3 regions of the Streptomyces sp. SGAir0957 genome follow, and region 3 is predicted to be linked to each of the others. Evidence: riboswitches for the same ligand, from Rfam matches in the RefSeq annotation. Region 3 holds a riboswitch; each other region holds the start of a gene.
What was found. Region 3 has a riboswitch for cyclic di-AMP ahead of C1N81_RS20820 (C40 family peptidase). Riboswitches for the same ligand answer to the same signal wherever they lie in the genome.

Region 1 (7,085 bases), 1.0 Mb from region 3:
GCCGGCTCGCCCCTCTTCAGCGCGGCGCCGCTGGTCGCCGCGCCGTTCTTCTCGCTGGGCAGCACGGTCGCGGCCGGGGTCGCCTCGATCGGCGCCATCGTCGCCGTCCACCTCAGATACGCGTCGTTCCACAGCGGCGTGTGGACCGAGATGGCGACCGTCGCCACCGTGTGCGTCCTGGCCTGCTTCCTGAACCGGATCAAGCACCGCAGCGACGAGGAGCTGGCGTCCGCGCGGCAGATCGCGGCGGCGGCCCAGTTCGCGGTGCTGCCGCGCCCGGCCGGGCGGATCGGGGGCCTCGCGATCGCGGCGCGGTACGAGGCGGCGCAGGCCGACGCGTTCATCGGCGGCGATCTGTACGCCGTGCAGGACACCCCGCACGGCGTGCGGATAGTCGTGGGCGACGTACGCGGCAAGGGCATGGGCGCGGTCGCCGCCGTCGCCGTCGTCATCGGGGCGTTCCGGGAGGCCGCCGAGCAGGAGGACAGCCTGGAGGCGGTCGCCCAGCGCCTGGAGCGGGCGCTGGCCCGGGAGGGGTCGCGGCGGCGCGGCATCGACGACTTCGAGGGGTTCACCACCGCCGTGCTCGCCGAGATCCCGCACGGCGGCGACCTGCTGCGCATCCTCAACCGCGGCCACCCAGAGCCGGTCGTGCTGCACGGCGACGGCACGGTCCGGGTGGTCAGCCCCGCCGAGGCGGCGCTCCCGCTCGGCCTCGGCGAGCTGGGCTCCTGGCCGGACCGGGCGACCGAGGCGGAGTTCCCGCCCGCGGCGACGCTGCTGCTCTACACGGACGGGCTCTCCGAGGCGCGCGACGCGAAGGGCGTCTTCTACGACCCGGCGGCGAGGCTCGCCGGGCGCGTCTTCCCCGGCCCCGACGAGCTTCTCGCGACGCTCGCCGAGGAGGTGCGGCTGCACACCGGGGGAGGGGCCAGCGACGACATGGCGCTGCTCGCCGTCCGCCGTCCTTGATCGACATAACCGGTGGTGACCGAACGGCGTCGCTCCGCATAACAATTGACACTCCATCAGAAATTGTGAGGTTTAACGGGGCAGGAACGGCTTGGAATTACCGTCCGCTGTCTATTAACGTTCGATAACGCAGCACGGTCGTCCCAGCCGTCACCAGCGACGGCTCCGTGCGCACGCGCCTAATCCCGCAAGGGAGCCGGGGAACCACCAACTTGGGGTGAATCAGGCATCGTTCCGACGCTTTCCAGGCGCCGGGACCGTGCTCGTAGGAGACCTTCCTGCTCCGAACCCGTCAGCTAACCCGGTAGGCGAGAAGGAAGGAAAGGAGAGCGCCCCCGTGGCGTCCAACCGTCCTGCCCCCGAACTCTCCGGGTACCCCGCCCCGCCGGCCGACGGCGACTACGCCGGCGCCCCGCGCACGAGCTTCGAGGAGTGGAACCCCACCGAGGAGTCCGTCCGCCCCGTCCGCGGCAAGCACCGCGTGGCCCGCCAGCGCGGCGGCCTCGCGCGCAGCTCCACGGTCCTCGGCGTCGGCGTGATCGCCGCCGTCGGCGCGGGCGGCATCGCCACCGCGCAGGGCGGCAAGCCCGCCGTCCAGATATCCATGCCCGACCTCTCGGCGGTCAAGGACTCCCTGCCGGACGCCTCGTCGCTGCCCGGCGTCAGCGCGCTCATGGCCGACGACTCCGCGCCCGCCACCGCCGAGGCCGCCCCGCTCACCGCGATGAGCGGCGGGCAGTCGGACGCCGGTGAGGCGCTGCGCGCCCGCATCATGCAGCAGGCCGAGACGCAGCAGGACGCCGCCGACGCCAAGGCGCAGGCCGCCGCCGAGGAGGCCGCCGCGACGAAGGCCGCCGAGGAAGCCGCCGCGAAGCGGGAGAAGGCCGAGGCCAAGGCCGCCGCCGAGAAGAAGAGGGCGGCGGAGGAGGCCAAGAAGAAGGCCGAGGCCGAGCGCCTCGCCAAGCTGGCCAAGAGCTACAAGCTCCCCGTCGCCTCCTACACGCTCACCGGCACCTTCGGACAGCCCGGATCGCTCTGGTCCTCCGGCTACCACACGGGCCTGGACTTCGCCGCCCCGACCGGGACGCCGATCTACGCCATCCACGGCGGCACCATCACCGAGGCCGGCTGGGCGGGCGCGTACGGCTACCGCACGGTCCTCACCCTCGACGACGGCACCGAGCTGTGGTTCTGCCACCAGTCGTCGCTCAATGTCAGCGTCGGCCAGAAGGTCTCCACCGGGGACGTCATCGGCCGCGTCGGCGCCACCGGCAATGTCACCGGCGACCACCTCCACCTGGAGGTCCACCCCGGCGGGGACGCGACCGGCATCGACCCGGCGGCGTGGCTGCGCGGCAAGGGCTTGGCACTCTGATGGCCACGTGACGGAACACTCGCTTCCGCGGGGGCGTTGAATGAAGGCATGACTTCTTCCTCCCCCCTGCGCAAGCTCGGCTCCTCCGACCTGGAGATCTTCCCCCTCGCCCTCGGCGGCAACGTGTTCGGCTGGACCGCCGACGAGGCCACGTCCTTCGACGTGCTCGACGCCTACACCGCCGGCGGCGGCAACTTCATCGACACCGCCGACTCGTACTCGGCCTGGATCGAGGGCAACCACGGCGGTGAGTCGGAGACGATCATCGGCAAGTGGCTCAAGGCGCGCGGCAACCGCGACGACGTCGTCGTCGCCACCAAGGTCGGCAGGCACCCCGACTTCATGGGCCTGCGCGGCAGCAACATCAAGGCCGCCGCCGACGCCTCCCTCGGCCGCCTCGGCACCGACTACATCGACCTGTACTACACGCACTTCGACGACGAGACCGTCCCCGTCGAGGAGATCATCGGCGCGCTCGACGAGCTGGTGAAGGCCGGCAAGGTGCGCGACATCGCCGTCTCCAACATCTCGACCGACCGCCTCCAGGAGTCCCTCGACTTCTCCGACCGCGAGGGCGTCGCCCGCTACGTCGCCATCCAGCCGCACTACAACCTCGTCTCCCGCGACACCTACGAGGGCCGCCGCCAGGACATCGCCTCCCGCGCGGGGCTCGCCGCCGTCCCGTACTACGCCCTCGCCTCCGGCTTCCTGACCGGCAAGTACCGGCCCGGCGTCCGCGTGGACAGCCAGCGCGCGGGCGGTGCGGCCAAGCACCTGGAGACCGAGCGCGGCCAGAAGGTCCTCGCCGCCCTCGACGAGATCGCCCAGGCGCACGGCGCCGAGATCGCCACCGTCGCCCTCGCCTGGCTCGCCGCGCAGCCCACCGTGACCGCGCCGATCGCGTCCGCGCGCACGGTGGAGCAGCTGCCCGCACTGCTCGCGGTGGCGGACCTGACCCTGACGGACGAAGAGGTCACCCGCCTCACGGACGCCTCCGCCTGAGCCTGCGCTCCGGACCGGTCAGTAGCGGTACGGGTGGTACGCGGTGCCGGGCGCCATCGGCGCCGCGTACATCGGCGGACGCCACATGGGGGCGGCGACCTGGGACGCGTACGCCAGTGCGGCGCGCGCGTAGGGGCGCCGCTCCCACAGCTTGTCGAGCAGCGCCCGCTCCCGTACGACGAAGTCGGCGCCGGCCCCGCCCTTGCGGCCCCGGTGCCGCAGGAGCGCGAGCGAGGTCGCGTACGCCTCGTACTCGGTGACCGCCCGCTCGGCCTCCTTGCCGCCGTAGTGCGCGGCGAACTCCCTGGCCAGGCGGCGCGCCTTGAGCGAGCCGAGGGCGAAGGGCTCGGGCGGGGCCAGCCATCCCGCGCCCACGTACACGGCGAGTTCGGTGCGCACGGTGCGCAATGTGCGATGGCGGAGGTAGATCGCGAGCCAGGTGACGAGCCCGAACGCGGGAACCATGAAAGCCGCGTACACAGCGAAGAAGCCGTACTCGCCGAAGGACGACGAGCCGTTCCAGAAGGCGTGCATGGCCATCGCGACGAGCAGCCCGGCGAGCGGCAGCAGGACGCGGCGCACCTTGCCGCGCTCGGGGGCGAGGACGGCGGCGATTCCGAAGCCGATGCCGGTGAGCACGGTGAAGAGCGGATGCGCGAACGGTGACATGACGACGCGGACGAAGAAGGTCGCCGCCGTCACCGAGGAGAGGCCGGGGCCGGTTCCGGTGAGCTGGTCGGTGCCGAAGGCGTTGCCCAGGTAGAGGATGTTTTCGGTGAAGGCGAAGCCGGTCGCGGTGACCCCGGCGATGACGACACCGTCGACGACCCCGGTGAAGTCACGTCTGCGGAAGAGGAAGACCAGCAGCACGGCGGCGGCCTTCGCGCTCTCCTCGACGACGGGGGCTATGACGGTGGCACCGAGGGTGTCGGCGCCGGTCGGGTCGGCGGTGGCGGTCTCTATCCACCGGGTCGCGAAACTGTTCGCGACGATCGCTATCAGGGCCGCCGCGCAGGCGCCCCAGGCGAAGGAGAAGACCAGGTTCCGCCAGGGGCCCGGCTGCACCCGGTCCAGCCAGCGGAACGCCGCTATGAGCAGCGGCACGGGCACCAGGGCCAGGCCCAGCCCGACCAGGAACCCCTCCGTGCCGGTCTGCTCCCGGACCAGGGCCGCGATGACGGCACCGGACACCGCGAGCAGCGTGGCCAGCGCGGTGGCCCGTACACCCCTCCGCTCCCACCAGCGCGGATGCGGGACCGCGCCGTGCGGCCGGGGGCCGGGGGCGTGGTCCTGGTGCGGCGGACTACTGGGGTACGAGGCCACTCATTGACCCTAACGAGGGATGCGCGGCGCCGCGACGGGGCCGGGCCCGGCTCCTGCCGGGTGGCCGAAACCCGCTACCGGCGCCGGAACAGCAGGTCGTGCACCACATGCCCCTTCTTCAGGCCCTGACCCTCGAAGCGGGTCAGCGGCCGGAAGTCGGGCCTCGGCGCGTACCCGCCGTCCGCCTGCGTGTTCTCGTAGTCGGGATGGGCGGTGAGCACCTCGAGCATCTGCTCCGCGTACTCCTCCCAGTCCGTCGCGCAGTGCACGAGCGCGCCCGGCTTGAGCGGCCCGGCGACCTGGGAGAGGAACTCCGGCTGGATGAGGCGCCGCTTGTTGTGGCGCTTCTTCGGCCAGGGGTCGGGGAAGTAGACGCGCAGCCCGTCGAGGCTGTCGTCGGGGAGCATCGCGCGCAGCAGGATGATCGCGTCGCCGTTGGCCACCCGTACGTTCGTCATGCCGCCGCGGTCGGCGAGGCCGAGCAGGTTGCCCTGGCCGGGGGTGTGGACGTCGACGGCGAGGATGCCGGTCGTCGGATCGTCCGCCGCCATCCGCGCCGTGGCCTCGCCCATGCCGAAGCCGATCTCCAGGACGACGCGGTCGACGCCGGGGAACATCTCCGCGAGGTCGAGCACCCGCTGCCCGTCGATGTCGAGGCCCCACTTCGGCCACAGCCGCTGCAAGGCGTCGGCCTGCGCGGTGGTGACCCGGCTGCGGCGCGGCTGGAAGCTGCGGATGCGCCGCTCGAAGTGCGACCCGGCGGGGTCGGGCTTGGGCCCGTCCGGGAACCGCGGCTCGTTCGGGCGCGCGGGCGGGGCGGGGTTCTGGGGGCTCTCGGACTCAGACACAGTGGGGCGATTTTACGTGGTCCGCGCCCGGCGACGGCTCCGCCCCGGGGCGCCCCTGCCCGGCGTAGGGGGAGCACCCGCGTGGCGTACGGGGAGCACCCGCGCGGCGCATGGGGAGCACCCGCGCGGCCCCACTCCGGCGGCCGGGGCGGCCCCCCACCGGAACAGGAGGCTAGGCCGCGCTCAGCGCGGCGAGCGCCCGGCGGGCCACTTCCCTGCCGATGGGCAGGGACGCGGTCGCGGCGGGCGACGGCGCGTTCAGCACATGGACCGTGCGGGCCCCTTCGCGTATCAGGAAGTCGTCGACGAGCGTGCCGTCGCGCAGTACCGCCTGCGCGCGCACCCCGGCGGGCGAGGGCACCAGGTCGTCAGGCGTGACGGCGGGCACCAGGCGGCGTACCGCGTCGGTGAAGGCGCGCTTGGACGCGGAGCGCCGCAATTCGCCCGCCCCGTACCGCCAGTGGCGCCGGGCGATGCGCCAGGAGCCGGGCCAGGCGAGCGTCCCCGCCAGCTCGCGGGGGCGGACGGTCGCCCAGTCGTAGCCCTCGCGGGCCAGCGCCGGCACCGCGTTCGGCCCGACGTGGACCGAGCCCTCGATGCCGCGCGTCAGATGCACCCCGAGGAACGGGAACGCCGGATCGGGCACCGGGTAGACGAGGCCGCGCACCAGGTCGGGTCTGGCCAGGTCGAAGTATTCGCCGCGGAACGGCACGATGCGCATCCCCGGGTCGTCCCCGGTGAGGCGGGCGACCTGGTCGCACTGGAGCCCCGCGCAGTTCACCAGGGCCTTGCCGCGCACGACGTCCCCGGCGGCGGTCCGCACGGCGACGCCCCGCTCGGGCCGCCGGTCGATCTGCACGATGTCCGCCCCGTAGCGGATCTCGGCGCCGGACGCCTCGGCGAGGTGGCGGGCGACCGCGCGGTAGTCGGCGATACCGGTGCTGGCGACATGGATGGCGGCGAGGCCGCGCACCTCCGGCTCGTACTCCTGGATCTGCGCGGGACCGAGCTCGCGCACCGCGATCCCGTTCTCCCGGCCGCGCTGGGCCAGGGCGTGCAGGCGCGGCAGCTCGTCCCGCTCGGTGGCGACGATGAGCTTTCCGGTGACCGCGTGCGCGATCCCGTACTCGGCGCAGAACTTGACCATCTCGGCGGCCCCGCGCACCGCGAACCGCGCCTTGAGCGAGTCGGGCCGGTAGTAGATCCCGCTGTGGATCACGCCGCTGTTGCGCCCCGTCTGGTGCCGGGCCGGGCCCGCCTCCTTCTCCAGGACGACGACGCGCGTGCCCGGAGCGGCGCGGGAGACGGCATAGGCCGTGGCGAGCCCGACGATGCCGCCACCGATCACCAGCACATCCCCGTCATACGCGAGCACGCTCACCGGGCCTCACCTCCATGTCCTGCATCTTGCCCGACAGCACTGACAATCCATGCGGGACTTGGGGTCCGGGCCCCTGCGAGCGTCCGGATCACGCCGGTGCCATCAGCAGCGGACGGGCCCGCTCCCGCAGCTCGGCCACCCGCGGCTCGTCGCCGTACGGTTCGAGGCGGTGCAGCAGGTCCCG
Region 2 (7,085 bases), 3.6 Mb from region 3:
CGGTGTGCCTCGGGCAGGCGGCGTCCGTCGCCGCCGTACTGCTCGCGGCCGGGACGCCGGGCAAGCGGTCGATGCTGCCGGGAGCACGCCTGGTGCTCGACCAGCCCGCGCTCCCCGAGCCGGCGCAGGGCCAGCCCTCCGATCTGGAGATCCAGGCCCGCGAGATGGTCCGGACGCGCGAACGGCTGGAGGAGTTGCTCGCGCGCCACACCGGGCAGGAGAAGGAGCGGATCAGCCGGGACATCGAGCGGGACACCGTGCTCGACGCGCGGCAGGCGGTGGAGTACGGCCTGGTGGACCGGGTCGTACAAGGCCGCAAGGGTGCGCCCGGCGCTCCGGCCGGGCGGTGACGCGCCGTATGTATCCGCCCGAACTTCCGCCGCTGCCCGCGCTGACCCGCGCCGAGTGCGCGCTCGTCGACAGCTATCTGGCGGTGGTCGACCTGCTCGCGCGCGTCAATCCGGCGCGCGGCGAGGACACGTACCGGGGGCTGCGTGCGGCGCAGGCGCTGGTGAGCCGCGCGACGGAGCTGCGCGACGCGCTGGAACTGATGCACCGGCGGGGTGAGAGCGAGGTGCACGCCGCAACCCTGGAGCGGGCTCTGCGCGTCCTCGACGGGGAGAGGCGCACCCGGCGCGTCACTTTGCCGCCGGAAACAGTCGCCTGAGGCCGCTCGCGGTCGGCGGGAGGTCGCTTGAGGTCGGCGGGCGGTCGCTGACGGTCGACCGAAGGTCAGATGCGATCGACCAGAGGCCGTTCACGGCCAACCTCGCCCGGTTACGGTCACCTTCGGTCACTTCCGACACGAACCGTCTGCGTCAGGGCCGAAACGGTCCAGATGGTGGACCGCCGAACAGCCTAGATATGCGTACGTCGACGAGGCGGCCCGAGTTGCGCTCCGGTGGTACGCGAACTCCGGAATCCGGCCTTCCGTGCCTGGTGCGCGCGTGGTCGAGGGTCGCTGCCGGGACTCGAAAGGCGCAGTGTCCACCTGAACGGGTCAAGCGTGAGGAGCCTCACTTACCGCCGGTTCAACTCGGATTCCACCCCACATGTGCGTGAAGATCCCTTCGACGACAAGCCCCCGCCGCCGCGGCGGGGCGGTCCGCGCGGACGCCGAGTCCTGCCGCCGCGCGGATGCCAGGTCGACAGAAGTGCATCGGCAGGAGTGGAGGACCCAGGCACGACGGGCCACCGGCCCACCTTGACGAAGGTGGTGTCCGATCGGCCCTTGGGGTGAAGCCGCGCACGCGGCCGGGCATCTTCGCCTGCCCGAACCCGACAGGTCATCCTTCACAGGCGGCAGACGAAGGGTTGCGCATGACTGCGCTCAATCGTGTTCCGTCGCTGCTGACCCGGGCCGGCACCGCGTCGGCCCTCACGTTGGCGGTCGCGGGTGCGGGGCTGATGGTCCCCGGCACCGCGTCCGAGGCATCGGCGGCCACGGCCTCGACCAAGGCTCTGAAGGTCGCGGCCTCCAAGAAGGGTGCGCCGTACAAGTGGGGGGCGTCGGGCCCGCACCGGTTCGACTGCTCGGGGCTCACGCTCTACTCGTTCAAGCGGGCGGGCAAGAAGCTGCCCCGCACCGCGGGCCAGCAGTACAACAAGACCCGCCATGTCTCCGCGTCCCACCGCAAGACAGGTGACCTGGTCTTCTTCCACTCGGGCCGGAGCGTCTACCACGTCGGCATCTATGCCGGGAAGGGACGCATCTGGCACTCGCCGAAGACCGGTGACGTGGTGCGGCTCCAGAAGATCTGGACGAAGAGCGTCTGGTACGGCCGGGTGCGCTGAGCGCGCTCAGAAGTGACAGTCGTGGGGGCGGGCCAGGCGCCGGGCACGTCCCCACGCGGACGCACAGGGATGACCGGGACGCGGACGCACAGGGGTGACCGGCCGCGCCGCGTTCAGCACGCGGTGCTGGGGCGGGACGCGCTGCCCTTGAGCCCGGTGATCCACGGCAGGGAGATCCACACGGTCTTGCCGCCCTCCGCCGTGGGCGCGACCGACAGGCGGCCTCCGCACTCCGCGGTGAGGCTGCGGACGATCACCATGCCGCGCCCGTTGTCCTGCGCGACGGCGGCGGGCAGGCGTTTGGGGTAGCGCGGGTGGCTGTCGGTGACGCCGATCCGCAGCTGCTCGTCGCGTTCGAGCTCCACGTCGATGGTGAACGTGGGCGACTGGCCCAGCGTGTGCTGCACGGCGTTGGTCGCAAGCTCCGAGACGATCAGGCGCACCGTGTCGGCCGCGTCGGTGTCCCCCGGCAGGCCCCATTCCGCGAGCACGGTACTCACGTACCGGCGGGCAGCGGAGACCGAGGCGGCAGTGCTCGGCAGCGTGACGGATGCTTCCTGGTGGTCTGCCATGGCGACGTCGTCCCTTTCCCACCGGGGCCGCGCCTGCGACTCTGGCGGTGCGCTGGCGTGCGGCCTCCGACTTCTGCTTCGCGCCAGAGTGCCACTTGGATGCCCTTCGGTGTTGTCGATCCCCCAAGATATGCATATATCTGTCGCTCGATGCGGTGAACTCTGCGACGGTAGACCGTATTTGGGCGCGCGCACACCGGTTCCTCTACCGTCTGCTCAAAGGCCGTGTTGATCGGGCCGGGAAGGAGCCCGGTGACGCGGCCCGTAGAGCGTTGAGGAGTCGGCATGAAGTACGGTCCCGCGGTGCGTCGTCGCAAACTCGGGTCGGAGCTACGCGCGTTACGAGTCCAGGCCGGGTTGACGAGCGGCCAGGCGGCCCGTCTCGTCGGCTGGCACCAGTCGAAGGTGAGCCGGATCGAGACAGGCCGCAGCGGCGTGAAGGCGTCGGACGTGCTGCGGTTGCTCGACGCGTTCGAGACAGCCGACGCGCACCAGCGTGACCTCGTCGTGGCGCTGGCCGGTGCGGAGGATGCGGGCGGTCATCACTGGTGGCAGGCGTATCGGGGGCTGCTGCCGCCGTCGTACCGCGATTTCATCAGTCTGGAGTCGCAGGCGTGCCGGATACGGACGCTGGAGACCAGCGTGGTGCCGGGTCTGTTGCAGACACCTGCGTATGCGCGCGCGGTCACACGTTCGGTGCTGCCCGACATGCCCGACTCACATATCGAGGCGCTGGTCGAGGTGCGGCTCGCGCGCCAGGAGGTGCTGCGGACGCAGTCTCCGTTGCAGTTGAGCGCGGTGCTCGACGAAGGGGTGTTGCGCCGCGAAGTGGGCGGAGCGGGGATTCTGCGCCGACAGGTGGCACACCTGGCCGAGGCGGCACAGATGGAACATGTCCGGATTCAGGTGCTGCCTTTCTCCGCGGGTGGCCACATCGGCCTCACCGGCCCTTTCGTTGTGTTTTCATTTCCGAACACTTCTGATCTGGATGTGGTTGTTCTCGACCATTTGACGAGTAGCCTCTACCTCGAACGGAAAGAAGACCTCAAGGCGTACACCGACGCCTTCGACGCTCTTCTCCTCCGTGCCATGTCACCCGAGGACTCGTTGGAATTCATCGCAAAGATCGCCGGATAACGAGGACGAGGACGCCGACACCTCGCCCCCGCCCGGCACTGCGAAGGGGGCACCATGAATGCACTGCCTCGGCATGTTCCTTCCGTTCCCTCAAGCTCGTCGCTGAGCGGCGCGCGGTGGCGGCGCAGCAGCCGCAGCACCGGCGCCAACAACTGCGTCGAGACAGCCCCCCTGACCTCGGGGCACACGGCCGGACTCGTGGGTGTCCGCGACTCCAAGAACACCGCGGGACCCGCGCTCGTGTTCACCCCCTCCGCATGGGAGGGGTTCATCGACTCCTTACGGTGAACGCGCCGATCGGAGCCGTGCGGCTGATCACCCGTACCGCCTCGCCGAGTTGTTCGTCGGTGAGGTCGGCGCGGGCGGTCAGCCGCAGCCGTGAGATGCCGTCGGGCACGGACGGCGGGCGGAAACACCCGACCGAGAGCCCGGCCGCACGACACTCCGCGGCCCAGCGCACCGCCTCGTCCGGTGACGGAGCACACACCGAGACGACCGCGGCGTCCGGCCGCACGGCCGACAGACCCTCGGCGGTGAGCAGGTGGTGCAAGGTGCCCGCGACCTCGCGCGCCCGGTCCGCGCGGCGCGGTTCGCGGCGCAGCAGACGCAGGGCGGCCAGCGCCGCCCCGGCCGCCGCGGGGGCGAGACCGGTGTCGAAGATGAACGTACGTGCCGCGTTGACGAGATGCTCGATGACGTGTGCCGGGCCGAGGACCGCGCCGCCCTGACTGCCGAACGACTTGGAGAGGGTGACGGTGGCGACCGTGTCCGGGGCGCCCGCGAGGCCCGCGGCGTGCGGGGCGCCGCGACCGCCGGGCCCGAGCACGCCCAGACCGTGCGCGTCGTCGACGAGCAGACCCGCCCCGAACTCCCGGCACGGTGACGCCAGTTCGGCCAGCGGAGCCCGGTCCCCGTCGACGGAGAACACGGTGTCCGAGACGACGACGGCCGGTCCTTCGTGGGCGGCGAGGGCCTTGCGGACGGCGGCCGGGTCGGCGTGCGGGACGACCTGGGTGGTGGCGCGGGCCAGCCGGCAGCCGTCGATGAGCGAGGCGTGGTTCGCGGCGTCGGACACGATCAGCGCGCCGTGCGGGGCGAGCGCGGTGACGGCGGCGAGGTTCGCCGCGTAGCCGGACGACAGGACGAGCGCGGCCTCGAAACCGCAGAACTCGGCCAATTCGCGCTCCAGTTCGCAGTGCAGCTCGGTGGTGCCGGTGACCAGGCGGGAACCGGTCGCGCCGCCTCCCCAGCGGCGCGCGGCCCCGGCCGCGCCCTCGACGACCTCGGGGTGGCGGGCCAGGCCCAGGTAGTCGTTGCTCGCCAGGTCGAGGAGCGGGGAGTCGGCCGGGCGCGCGCGCACCGTACGGACGAGCCCGGCGGTTTCACGGGCGCGGCGCTGCGCGTCGAGCCAGCCGAACGCCCGCGTGGAGGTGGTGGCCATGACTCCCTCTGGTGATAGACGCTGTAGTAGATGCTTTTGTAGGTAATGCACAGACCCTAGTCGCCTCGCCACCGGGTCACGGTGTGGTAATACCCACACCTCGAACGCAGTCCTTTGTACGAAGTCTCCTTTCGCCGGGGTGCTTCGATAGGCAAGGATCAGGCGCCATGGACCTGCTGAACACGCTGGTGGACAAGGGGCTGCGGCGCGAGTCGCCGAGCCGTGAAGAGGCGCTCGCCGTACTGGCGACGTCGGACGACGACCTGCTCGACGTGGTGGCGGCGGCCGGAAAGGTGCGCCGTACGTGGTTCGGGCGCCGGGTCAAGCTGAACTACCTCGTCAACCTCAAGTCGGGGCTGTGTCCCGAGGACTGCTCGTACTGCTCGCAGCGGCTCGGGTCGAAGGCGGAGATCCTCAAGTACACATGGCTGAAGCCGGACGAGGCGTCCAGGGCGGCCGCCGCCGGGGTCGCGGGCGGCGCCAAGCGGGTGTGCCTGGTGGCGAGCGGGCGCGGCCCGACGGACAAGGACGTGGAGCGGGTCGCGCGGACCATCGACGCGATCAAGTCCGACAACGAGGACGTCGAGGTGTGTGCCTGCCTGGGGCTGCTCTCCGACGGGCAGGCGGAGCGACTGCGCGGGGCGGGCGCGGACGCGTACAACCACAACCTGAACACGTCCGAGGCCACCTATGGGGACATCACGACGACGCACACGTATGCGGACCGGGTCGACACCGTGCGGAAGGCGCACGAGGCCGGTCTGTCGGCGTGCTCCGGGCTGATCGCCGGGATGGGCGAGAGCGACGAGGACCTGGTCGACGTCGTGTTCGGGCTGCGCGCGCTCGACCCGGACTCGGTGCCGGTGAACTTCCTGATCCCCTTCGAGGGGACGCCGCTGGCCAAGGAGTGGAACCTCACGCCGCAGCGCTGCCTGCGGATCCTCGCCATGGTCCGCTTCGTCTGCCCGGACGTGGAGGTGCGGATCGCGGGCGGGCGCGAGGTCCATCTGCGCTCGATGCAGCCGCTCGCGCTGCACATCGCCAACTCCATCTTCCTCGGCGACTACCTGACCAGCGAGGGGCAGGCGGGCAAGGCAGACCTGGAGATGATCGCGGACGCCGGGTTCGAGGTGGAGGGCGCCGGTGAGGTGACGCTGCCCGAGCACCGGGCGGGCGGCTGCGGTTCCGTGTGCGCCGGTGACAGTGGCGAGGTGGCCGCGGAAGTGCCTGCGGAGGTGCCTGCGGAGGTGCCTGCGGCGCGGACCGATCTGGTGGCCGTACGGCGACGGGGCGCGGGGACGGATGTCGCACCGAATGCCTGACGCACGTGTGACCGAGTTGCTCGCGCTCGACCGGCAGCATGTGTGGCATCCGTACGGACCCATGCCGGGTCGGCAGGAGCCCCTGGTCGTGGAGTCCGCGGCCGGGGTGCGGCTGCGGGTCGCCGGGCACGGGGAGCTGGTCGACGGCATGTCGTCGTGGTGGTCGGCGATCCACGGCTACCGCCACCCCGTGCTCGACGAGGCGGCGCGCGGGCAGTTGGAGCGCATGAGCCATGTCATGTTCGGCGGGCTCACGCACGAGCCCGCCGTGCGGCTCGCGCGGCGGCTCGTCGACATCACCCCGGACGGCCTGGAACACGTGTTTCTGGCCGACTCGGGCTCGGTGTCGGTCGAGGTCGCCCTCAAGATGTGTCTGCAGTATTGGCGTTCGCTCGGCCGGCCCGAGAAACACCGCCTCCTGACATGGCGCGGCGGGTATCACGGCGACACCTGGCAGCCGATGTCCGTGTGTGACCCCGAGGGCGGGATGCACGGGCTGTGGGCCGGGGTGCTGCCGGAGCAGGTGTTCGCCGACGCGCCGCCGGACACGTACGAGGAGTCGTACGCGGAGGGGTTGCGGGAGCTGGTCGGACGGCACGCGCACGAGCTGGCCGCGGTCGTCGTCGAGCCCGTGGTGCAGGGGGCGGGCGGGATGCGGTTCCACTCCCCCGCGTATCTGCGGGTGTTGCGGGAGGTGTGCGACGCGCACGATGTGTTGCTCGTGTTCGACGAGATCGCGACCGGGTTCGGACGGACCGGAGCGTTGTTCGCGGCCGAACACGCCGCGGTGACACCGGATGTGATGTGTGTCGGCAAGGC
Region 3 (7,085 bases):
CGGCGGCGGCTCGGCGGGCTGCGTCAACCTGACCGTCCCCGACGCGAAGCGCCTCTGGAACCTCCTGGCCAAGGGCGACAAGGTCTACGTCTGGGGCTCGAAGCCGGGCACGCGAGGCTGAGGCCCGGCGCGGCGCGGCGCCGAGGAAGACGGGCCGGGCGGCGGAGCGCGGCGTTCAGGCCGCCCCGCCCGCCATCCGGTTCATCACCCCCATCCGGTTGGACGCGTTGATGAGGCTGATGAACGCGATGAGCGCGGCGAGCTGTCCCTCGTCGTAGTGCTTGGCCGCGCGCTCCCAGACCTCGTCCGGGACGCCCCCCGCCGCGTCGGCGATGCGCGTGCCCTGCTCCGCCAGTTCGAGGGCGGCACGCTCGGCGTCCGTGTGGACGGTGGCCTCGCGCCAGGCGGCGACCAGGTGGACGCGGGCCGCGCTCTCGCCCGCGTCGGCGAGGTCCTTGCTGTGCACGGCGGTGCAGAAGCCGCAGCCGTTGATCTGGCTGGCCCGGAGGAGGATCAGGTCCTGGGTGGTCCTCGGGACGCGGGAGCCGGTGATGAGGGCCTGGCTCGCGGAGGCGAAGTACTTCAGGGCCTTGGCCACCACCGGGTCGCCGAAGAGGTCGAGGCGGGGGCTGTGGGCGTGGTGGTCCGTGTGCTGCGTGTGCTGCGTCATGGCGTCGCTTCGTCCTTCGGTACGGGTTCCCCGGCGCCGCACCTCGTGGCGCGGCGTCCTGTCGGGCATGGGATGCCGGCGGCCGGCTTGCCGTGACGCCACTGCCCTGTGACCTGAATCACCCCGAGCCGGTCGGTATCGGCTGTCACAGGCGGCCGCCGGCCGGTGTCCCATGGGCGAACCGACCGGACGCGGAACAGAATCAGGAGCCCCACATGGCCGCCGCCGACCCCGCCACCGAAGCCTTCGTCGCCCACCGCAACCTCCTCTTCACCGTCGCCTACGAGATGCTCGGCTCCGCCGCCGACGCCGAGGACGTGCTCCAGGAGACCTGGCTGCGCTGGAGCGGCGTCGACCTCGCGACCGTGGTCAACCAGCGCGCCTACCTCGTCCGGATCACCACCCGGCAGGCCCTGTCCCGCCTCCGTACGCTGGGCCGCCGCAAGGAGTCGTACGTGGGCCCCTGGCTCCCGGAGCCGCTGCTCACCGCGCCCGACGTCGCCGAGGACGTCGAACTGGCCGACAGCGTCTCGATGGCGATGCTGCTCGTCCTGGAGACCCTCGCGCCGACCGAGCGCGCCGTGTTCGTCCTGCGCGAGGTGTTCGACCTCGGCTACGACGAGATCGCGGAGGCCGTCGACAAGAGCCCGGCCGCCGTCCGGCAGATCGCGCACCGGGCCCGCGCCCACGTCGCGGCACGACGGCCGCGCGGCACCGTGTCGCCCGCCGAGACCCGCGGCGCCCTCGCCGCGTTCCAGCGGGCCGTCGACACCGGTGACCTGCAGGGTCTGCTCGACATGCTCGCCCCGGACGTCGTCTTCCTCGGCGACGGCGGCGGCGTCGTCCGCGCCGCCCTCGCCCCGGTCGTCGGCATCGCGGACGTCACCGAGGTCCTCGTCCGTTTCACCACCACCGGCGTCTCGGCCGAGCCGACCCGGATCAACGGCGCCCCGGGCCTCGTGCTCCGCCTCGGCGGCGCACTCGTCGCCGCCGTCGCGGTCCGTATCGACGACGGCCTCGTCACCGGGCTCTACGCCGTCCGCAACCCGGAGAAGCTGGCGCGGGTCGACCGCGAGACCCCCGTGAGCCGCTGACCGCCCGGGCCCGCCGCTATGCGCTATGCGACCCGCGTCGCCCCCGCGAACGGCATCTGGTCGATCGGCGCGATCCGCACCGGCGCGCTCGGGTTCGGGGCGTGGATCATCTGGCCGCCGCCGATGTAGAGGCCGACATGGCTGATCCCGGAATAGAAGAACACCAGGTCACCGGGGCGGAGCTGGGAGCGCGGAACGCGCTGGCCCGCGTCGATCTGCGCGTACGTCGTGCGCGGCAGGGACACCCCCGCCGCGCGGTAGGCGGCCTGCGTGAGCCCCGAGCAGTCGAACGCGTTCGGGCCGGTGGCGCCCCAGACGTACGGGCTGCCGAGCGCACCCCGCGCGAACGAGATCGCCGCGGCGGCGCGGGAGTTCGGCGCCTCGGCCGTGATCGCGCCACCCCGGGTCGTGGAGCGTGAGGCCCGGTCTGCGGCGCCCGTCGCCGTCGCCCGGGCCGCCGGTGTCAGCCGGTCGAGCAGCGCGCGCGCCTCCGCCAGCTTCCCCGTCACCGTCTTCTTCTGCTTCTTCAGCTCGGCCTGCTTGGCGCGCAGTTCCGCGAGCGACCCGTCGGCCTGCGCGCGCAGCTGGTCGATCTCCCGCAGCTCCTTGCGGACCCCCGCGAGCGTGGCCGCCTGCCGCGTGCCGACACGGTCCGCGAGCGCCGCCCGGTCGAGGTAGCGGTCGGGGGCGGAGGAGAGGAGGAGCTGGACGGACGGGTCGACGCCGCCCGAGCGGTACTGCGCCGCCGCGACCGCGCCGAGCCGCTCGCGCCGGGAGTTCAGGGACTCGGTCCTGCGGGACGCCTCGTCCTGCAAGGCGTCCACCCGCTGACGGGCCTGCCCGGCCTTCTCCTTCGCGCCGTTGTACTTCTCGGTGGCGACCTCCGCCTCCTGGTACAGCCGGTCGACCTTCGCCTTCACCTGAGCGGGGGTGAGGTCCGGCTCGGCGTGCGCCGCGCCGCCGTCGAGGGCGGTGACGGACGCCGCGGAGGCGAGGGCGAAGGTGGCCGCGGTGCGGACCGTGCTGCCACCGAGGACACGCTGGCGGGGCTTGCGATGCGCTGCCGGCACGAAGTGCCACGTCCTTCCGGTCGTACTGCCGCCTCGTCGCACGTCCGGCGGCGGCCCGCACAGGGGGAGCTGGCCGCCGCCGGACCTTTCTCGGCGGTGGTGTCCGGCTGCCGCCCCTGGCCCGGGCGGCGGTGGGGAGCCGGTCACCTGAGCAAGGACGCTAAACCTCGGCGTAACGGGTCGGCCGCGCATTGTTCGCAACTGACCCCTTGTTTACGGGCGGTGGCGCGGAGTGACAGCCCGCTGTCCGACGCCGCCCGCTGTCAGCGCACGACAGACGCCCCATTAGGCTCCGCAACCATGGACGTACTCATCCATTTCTTCGTCGGCCTGCACATCATCGGCATCGCCGCGCTGCTCGGCGGTTTCCTCACGCAGATGTCGGCGCTGGGCCGGGGCGAGGCCCGATTCAACAAGGCGATGCTGCATGGCGCGCTGACCATGCTGGTGACCGGTGTCGCCCTGGTCGGCCTCAACCAGGCCGACGACCACACCGTCAACAACATCAAGATCGGCGTGAAGCTGGCGGTCCTGATCGTCATCCTCGGCATCGTCTATGTGAAGCGTGACGAGGAGAAGGCGGAGAAGGGCCTGTTCGCGGCCGTCGGCGCCCTCACCCTCGCCAACATCTTCATCGCGGTGCTCTGGACCTGAGCACCCGCTCGTCGTCAGGCGGGCCGCACCACGCTGTGGATCGAGGACGTCCCGTCGTAGTAGATCGACTCCTCGCGGACGTACGCGCCCGGCTTCGGCGCGTGGATCATCATCCCGTCGCCGAGGTAGAGGCCGACGTGGCTGATGTCGTCGTAGAAGAAGACCAGGTCACCGGGTTGGATGTCGGAGAGCGGGACCGTCGTGCCGGCCTCCACCTGGTCCCAGGTCGTGCGCGGCAGCGAGATGCCCGCGGCCTTCCACGCCGCCTGCGTGAGGCCCGAGCAGTCGTACGAGCCCGGCCCCGTCGCGCCCCACACGTACGGCTTGCCCTCCTGGGCCTTGGCGAACGCGAGCGCCTGCGCCGCCTTCGCCGCGTAACCGGACGAGGCGCTACCGGAGGCGCTGCCGGACGAGCCGGACCCCGTCGACCCGGTGCTGCCCGAGCCTGAACCGGCGCCCGAATCCGCCTGCTCCTGGGCCGCCGCCTCCGCCGCCGCCTTCCGCTTTTGCTCCTCCTCCGCCTTCTGCTTCGCCGCCAGCTCGGCGGCCTTCTTGCGGGCCGCCTCCTCCTTCTTCTTCTCGATCGCGGCGAGCCGCCGCTTCTCCTCCGCGGTCAGCTTCGACAGCAGCTCACGGGCGTCGGACAGCTTCGACTGCACGCTCTGCTTCGACGTCCGCAGCTCGGTCTGCGAGGAGGTGAGCTGACGCAGGTTCTCCTGCGCCTCGGTGCGCTTCTCCGCGGTCGCCCGCTGCTGCTCCTGGTAGGCGTCGACGGCCTTCTTCTGGTCCGCCGTCGCCCGGCTGAGCAGCCGGTCCTGCGCGAAGTAGTCCTCGGGGTCGTCCGCGAGGAACATCGTCGCGGTGTCGCTGATCCCGCCCGTCCGGTACTGCTCGGCGGCGAACCGGCCCAGCTCCTGGCGGGCCGTGTTCATCTGGTCGGTGCGCTTCGCGATGTCGTCGAGGAGCCTGTCGACCTGCCGCTTCTTGCTGTCGGTCTGCTCCTTGGCCGCGTTGTACTTCTGCGTGGCGGTCTCCGCCTGCCGGTACAGCGTGTCGACCTTCTTGCGCACCTCTTCGAGGCTCGGCTTCGCCGGCGCGGGCGCCGCCTGGGCGGTCTGCGACAGCAGGGCGACGGAGGTGAGGGCGGCGGTCGTGATCCCGACCGCGGGGGTGGTGCGCAGGCCACCGGTCATCCGGGAGCGGGTGCGCGGCTTGCGGTGCGACGCCAAGGCAGGCGACTCCTTCCGTGCTCCGCCTACCGGGTTAGCTGTCGGGTTCGGGCGTACGGAAGGCTGCCCTACGGCCGGCCGCCCGCTGTCGCCGACAGCGAACCGCCCGGCCGATTCACCCCAGGTTCGGTGGGTCCCCGGTTCCCTACCTCACGGCGTACGGGACTCGGCGGGGGCAGCCCGCTCGCCGCGGCGCTCGCGGTCGTGGGGACGGACGGCCCGCGCAGCACCGTAGCCAACTCGTGATGCCGCTGTGAAGGATGTTGTTCGATATGCCCGATACATTTTCGTGACCTTGGCGACAGTGCGGCGCGGTGTCCTGAAGGAGGGGGCGGCGTGTCAGTGGGTCCGCCTAAACTCGTAAGGCGATGAGCAGCCTCTTTGACGACAGCTTCCTGGCGGGCCTCCAGAACCGGACCGATGGGCCCCCGCCGCCGCCCGACAGCGAGCACGACGGACCGGAGCCCGAGCCGATCCCGGACGACCTGTTCGGCGGGAAGTTCGACGTACCCCCGGCCAGGGACGCCTACTACCGGGGCGGCGCGCCGCGCCCGGCCGTGGACGCGGCGGCGCTGCTGGAGGGGCTGAACGAGAACCAGCGGGCGGCCGTCGTGCACGGCGGCTCGCCCCTGCTCATCGTCGCGGGCGCCGGTTCCGGCAAGACCCGCGTCCTCACCCACCGCATCGCCCACCTCCTCGGCGAGCGCGGCGTGCACCCCGGCCAGATCCTCGCGATCACCTTCACGAACAAGGCCGCGGGCGAGATGAAGGAGCGCGTCGAGTCCCTGGTGGGCCCGCGGGCGAACGCGATGTGGGTCTCCACCTTCCACAGCGCCTGCGTGCGCATCCTGCGCCGCGAGTCGAAGAAGCTCGGCTTCACCTCGTCGTTCTCGATCTACGACGCCGCCGACAGCAAGCGGCTCATGGCCCTGGTCTGCCGCGACCTGGACCTCGACCCGAAGAAGTTCCCGCCGAAGTCCTTCAGCGCCAAGATCTCGAACCTGAAGAACGAGCTGATCGACGAGGAAGACTTCGCCAAGACCGCCGCCGACGGGTTCGAGAAGTCCGTCGCCCAGGCGTACGCGATGTACCAGTCGCGGCTGAGGGAGGCCAACGCCCTCGACTTCGACGACCTGATCATGACCACGGTCAACCTGCTGCGCGCGTTCCCCGACGTCGCCGAGCACTACCGGCGCCGCTTCCGCCACGTCCTCGTCGACGAGTACCAGGACACCAACCACGCGCAGTACGCGCTCGTGCGCGAACTGGTCGGGCCGGCGGAGGGGGAGGACGCCGACCCCGCCGAGCTGTGCGTCGTCGGCGACGCCGACCAGTCGATCTACGCGTTCCGCGGCGCCACGATCCGCAACATCCTCCAGTTCGAGGAGGACTACCCGGACGCGACGACGATCCTCCTGGAGCAGAACTACCGCTCCACCCAGACGATCCTCAGCGCCGCCAACGCGGTGATCGAGCGCAACGAGTCGCGCCGCCCCAAGAACCTGTGGACCAACGCGGGCGCGGGCTCCCAGATCACCGGCTACGTCGCGGACACCGAGCACGACGAGGCCCAGTTCGTCGCCGAGGAGATCGACCGGCTCACCGACGCCGGCGAGGCGAAGGCCGGGGACGTCGCCGTCTTCTACCGGACCAACGCGCAGTCCCGTGTCTTCGAAGAGATCTTCATCCGTGTCGGCCTGCCCTACAAGGTCGTCGGCGGCGTCCGCTTCTACGAGCGCAAGGAGGTCCGGGACGTCCTCGCCTACCTGCGCGTGCTGGCGAACCCCGAGGACTCCGTCCCCCTGCGCCGCATTCTGAACGTGCCGAAGCGCGGCATCGGCGACCGCGCCGAAGCCATGATCGACGCCCTCTCGCAGCGCGAGAAGATCTCCTTCCCGCAGGCGCTGCGCCGCGTCGACGAGGCGTACGGCATGGCGGCCCGCTCGACCAACGCCGTGAAGCGGTTCAACACCCTCATGGAGGACCTGCGGACCATCGTCGAGTCCGGCGCCGGACCGGCCACCGTCCTGGAGGCCGTCCTGGAGCGCACCGGATACCTCGCCGAGCTGCAGTCCTCCACCGACCCGCAGGACGAGACCCGCATCGAGAACCTGCAGGAACTCGCCGCCGTCGCCCTGGAATTCGAGCAGGAGGCCGCGCAGGCGGCCACCGAGGGTGAGGGCGAGGGCGCCGAAGGGGAGACCGGGGGTGCCGATCTCTCCGCCTTCCTGGAGCGGGTCGCGCTCGTCGCCGACTCCGACCAGATCCCCGACGAGGAGGACGACGGCAGCGGCGTCATCACCCTGATGACCCTGCACACCGCCAAGGGCCTCGAATTCCCCGTCGTCTTCCTGACGGGCATGGAGGA

Region 1: another riboswitch for cyclic di-AMP. It lies ahead of C1N81_RS25200 (M23 family metallopeptidase); the one in region 3 lies ahead of C1N81_RS20820 (C40 family peptidase).
Region 2: another riboswitch for cyclic di-AMP. It lies ahead of C1N81_RS37220 (C40 family peptidase); the one in region 3 lies ahead of C1N81_RS20820 (C40 family peptidase).

What each region holds. Positions count from the first base shown of each region.
Region 1 covers NZ_CP027293.1:4,535,646-4,542,730, forward strand. Annotated here, with positions in the region: gene C1N81_RS25195 (PP2C family protein-serine/threonine phosphatase) at 1-972, shown strand, start outside; cyclic di-AMP (ydaO/yuaA leader) riboswitch at 1,139-1,298, shown strand; gene C1N81_RS25200 (M23 family metallopeptidase) at 1,310-2,347, shown strand; gene C1N81_RS25205 (aldo/keto reductase) at 2,396-3,349, shown strand; gene C1N81_RS25210 (PrsW family intramembrane metalloprotease) at 3,368-4,672, opposite strand; gene trmB (tRNA (guanosine(46)-N7)-methyltransferase TrmB) at 4,747-5,520, opposite strand; gene lhgO (L-2-hydroxyglutarate oxidase) at 5,693-6,901, opposite strand; gene C1N81_RS25225 (MFS transporter) at 6,990-7,085, opposite strand, start outside.
Region 2 covers NZ_CP027293.1:7,132,263-7,139,347, reverse strand. Annotated here, with positions in the region: gene C1N81_RS37230 (ATP-dependent Clp protease proteolytic subunit) at 1-350, shown strand, start outside; gene C1N81_RS37225 (hypothetical protein) at 359-667, shown strand; cyclic di-AMP (ydaO/yuaA leader) riboswitch at 1,187-1,317, shown strand; gene C1N81_RS37220 (C40 family peptidase) at 1,321-1,794, shown strand; gene C1N81_RS37215 (ATP-binding protein) at 1,908-2,366, opposite strand; gene C1N81_RS37210 (helix-turn-helix domain-containing protein) at 2,652-3,503, shown strand; gene C1N81_RS37205 (DUF397 domain-containing protein) at 3,558-3,791, shown strand; gene C1N81_RS37200 (8-amino-7-oxononanoate synthase) at 3,772-4,944, opposite strand; gene bioB (biotin synthase BioB) at 5,112-6,266, shown strand; gene C1N81_RS37190 (adenosylmethionine--8-amino-7-oxononanoate transaminase) at 6,259-7,085, shown strand, end outside.
Region 3 covers NZ_CP027293.1:3,537,484-3,544,568, reverse strand. Annotated here, with positions in the region: gene C1N81_RS20845 (L,D-transpeptidase) at 1-121, shown strand, start outside; gene C1N81_RS20840 (carboxymuconolactone decarboxylase family protein) at 176-670, opposite strand; gene C1N81_RS20835 (RNA polymerase sigma-70 factor) at 886-1,764, shown strand; gene C1N81_RS20830 (C40 family peptidase) at 1,788-2,834, opposite strand; gene C1N81_RS20825 (hypothetical protein) at 3,135-3,488, shown strand; gene C1N81_RS20820 (C40 family peptidase) at 3,503-4,717, opposite strand; cyclic di-AMP (ydaO/yuaA leader) riboswitch at 4,726-4,899, opposite strand; gene pcrA (DNA helicase PcrA) at 5,086-7,085, shown strand, end outside.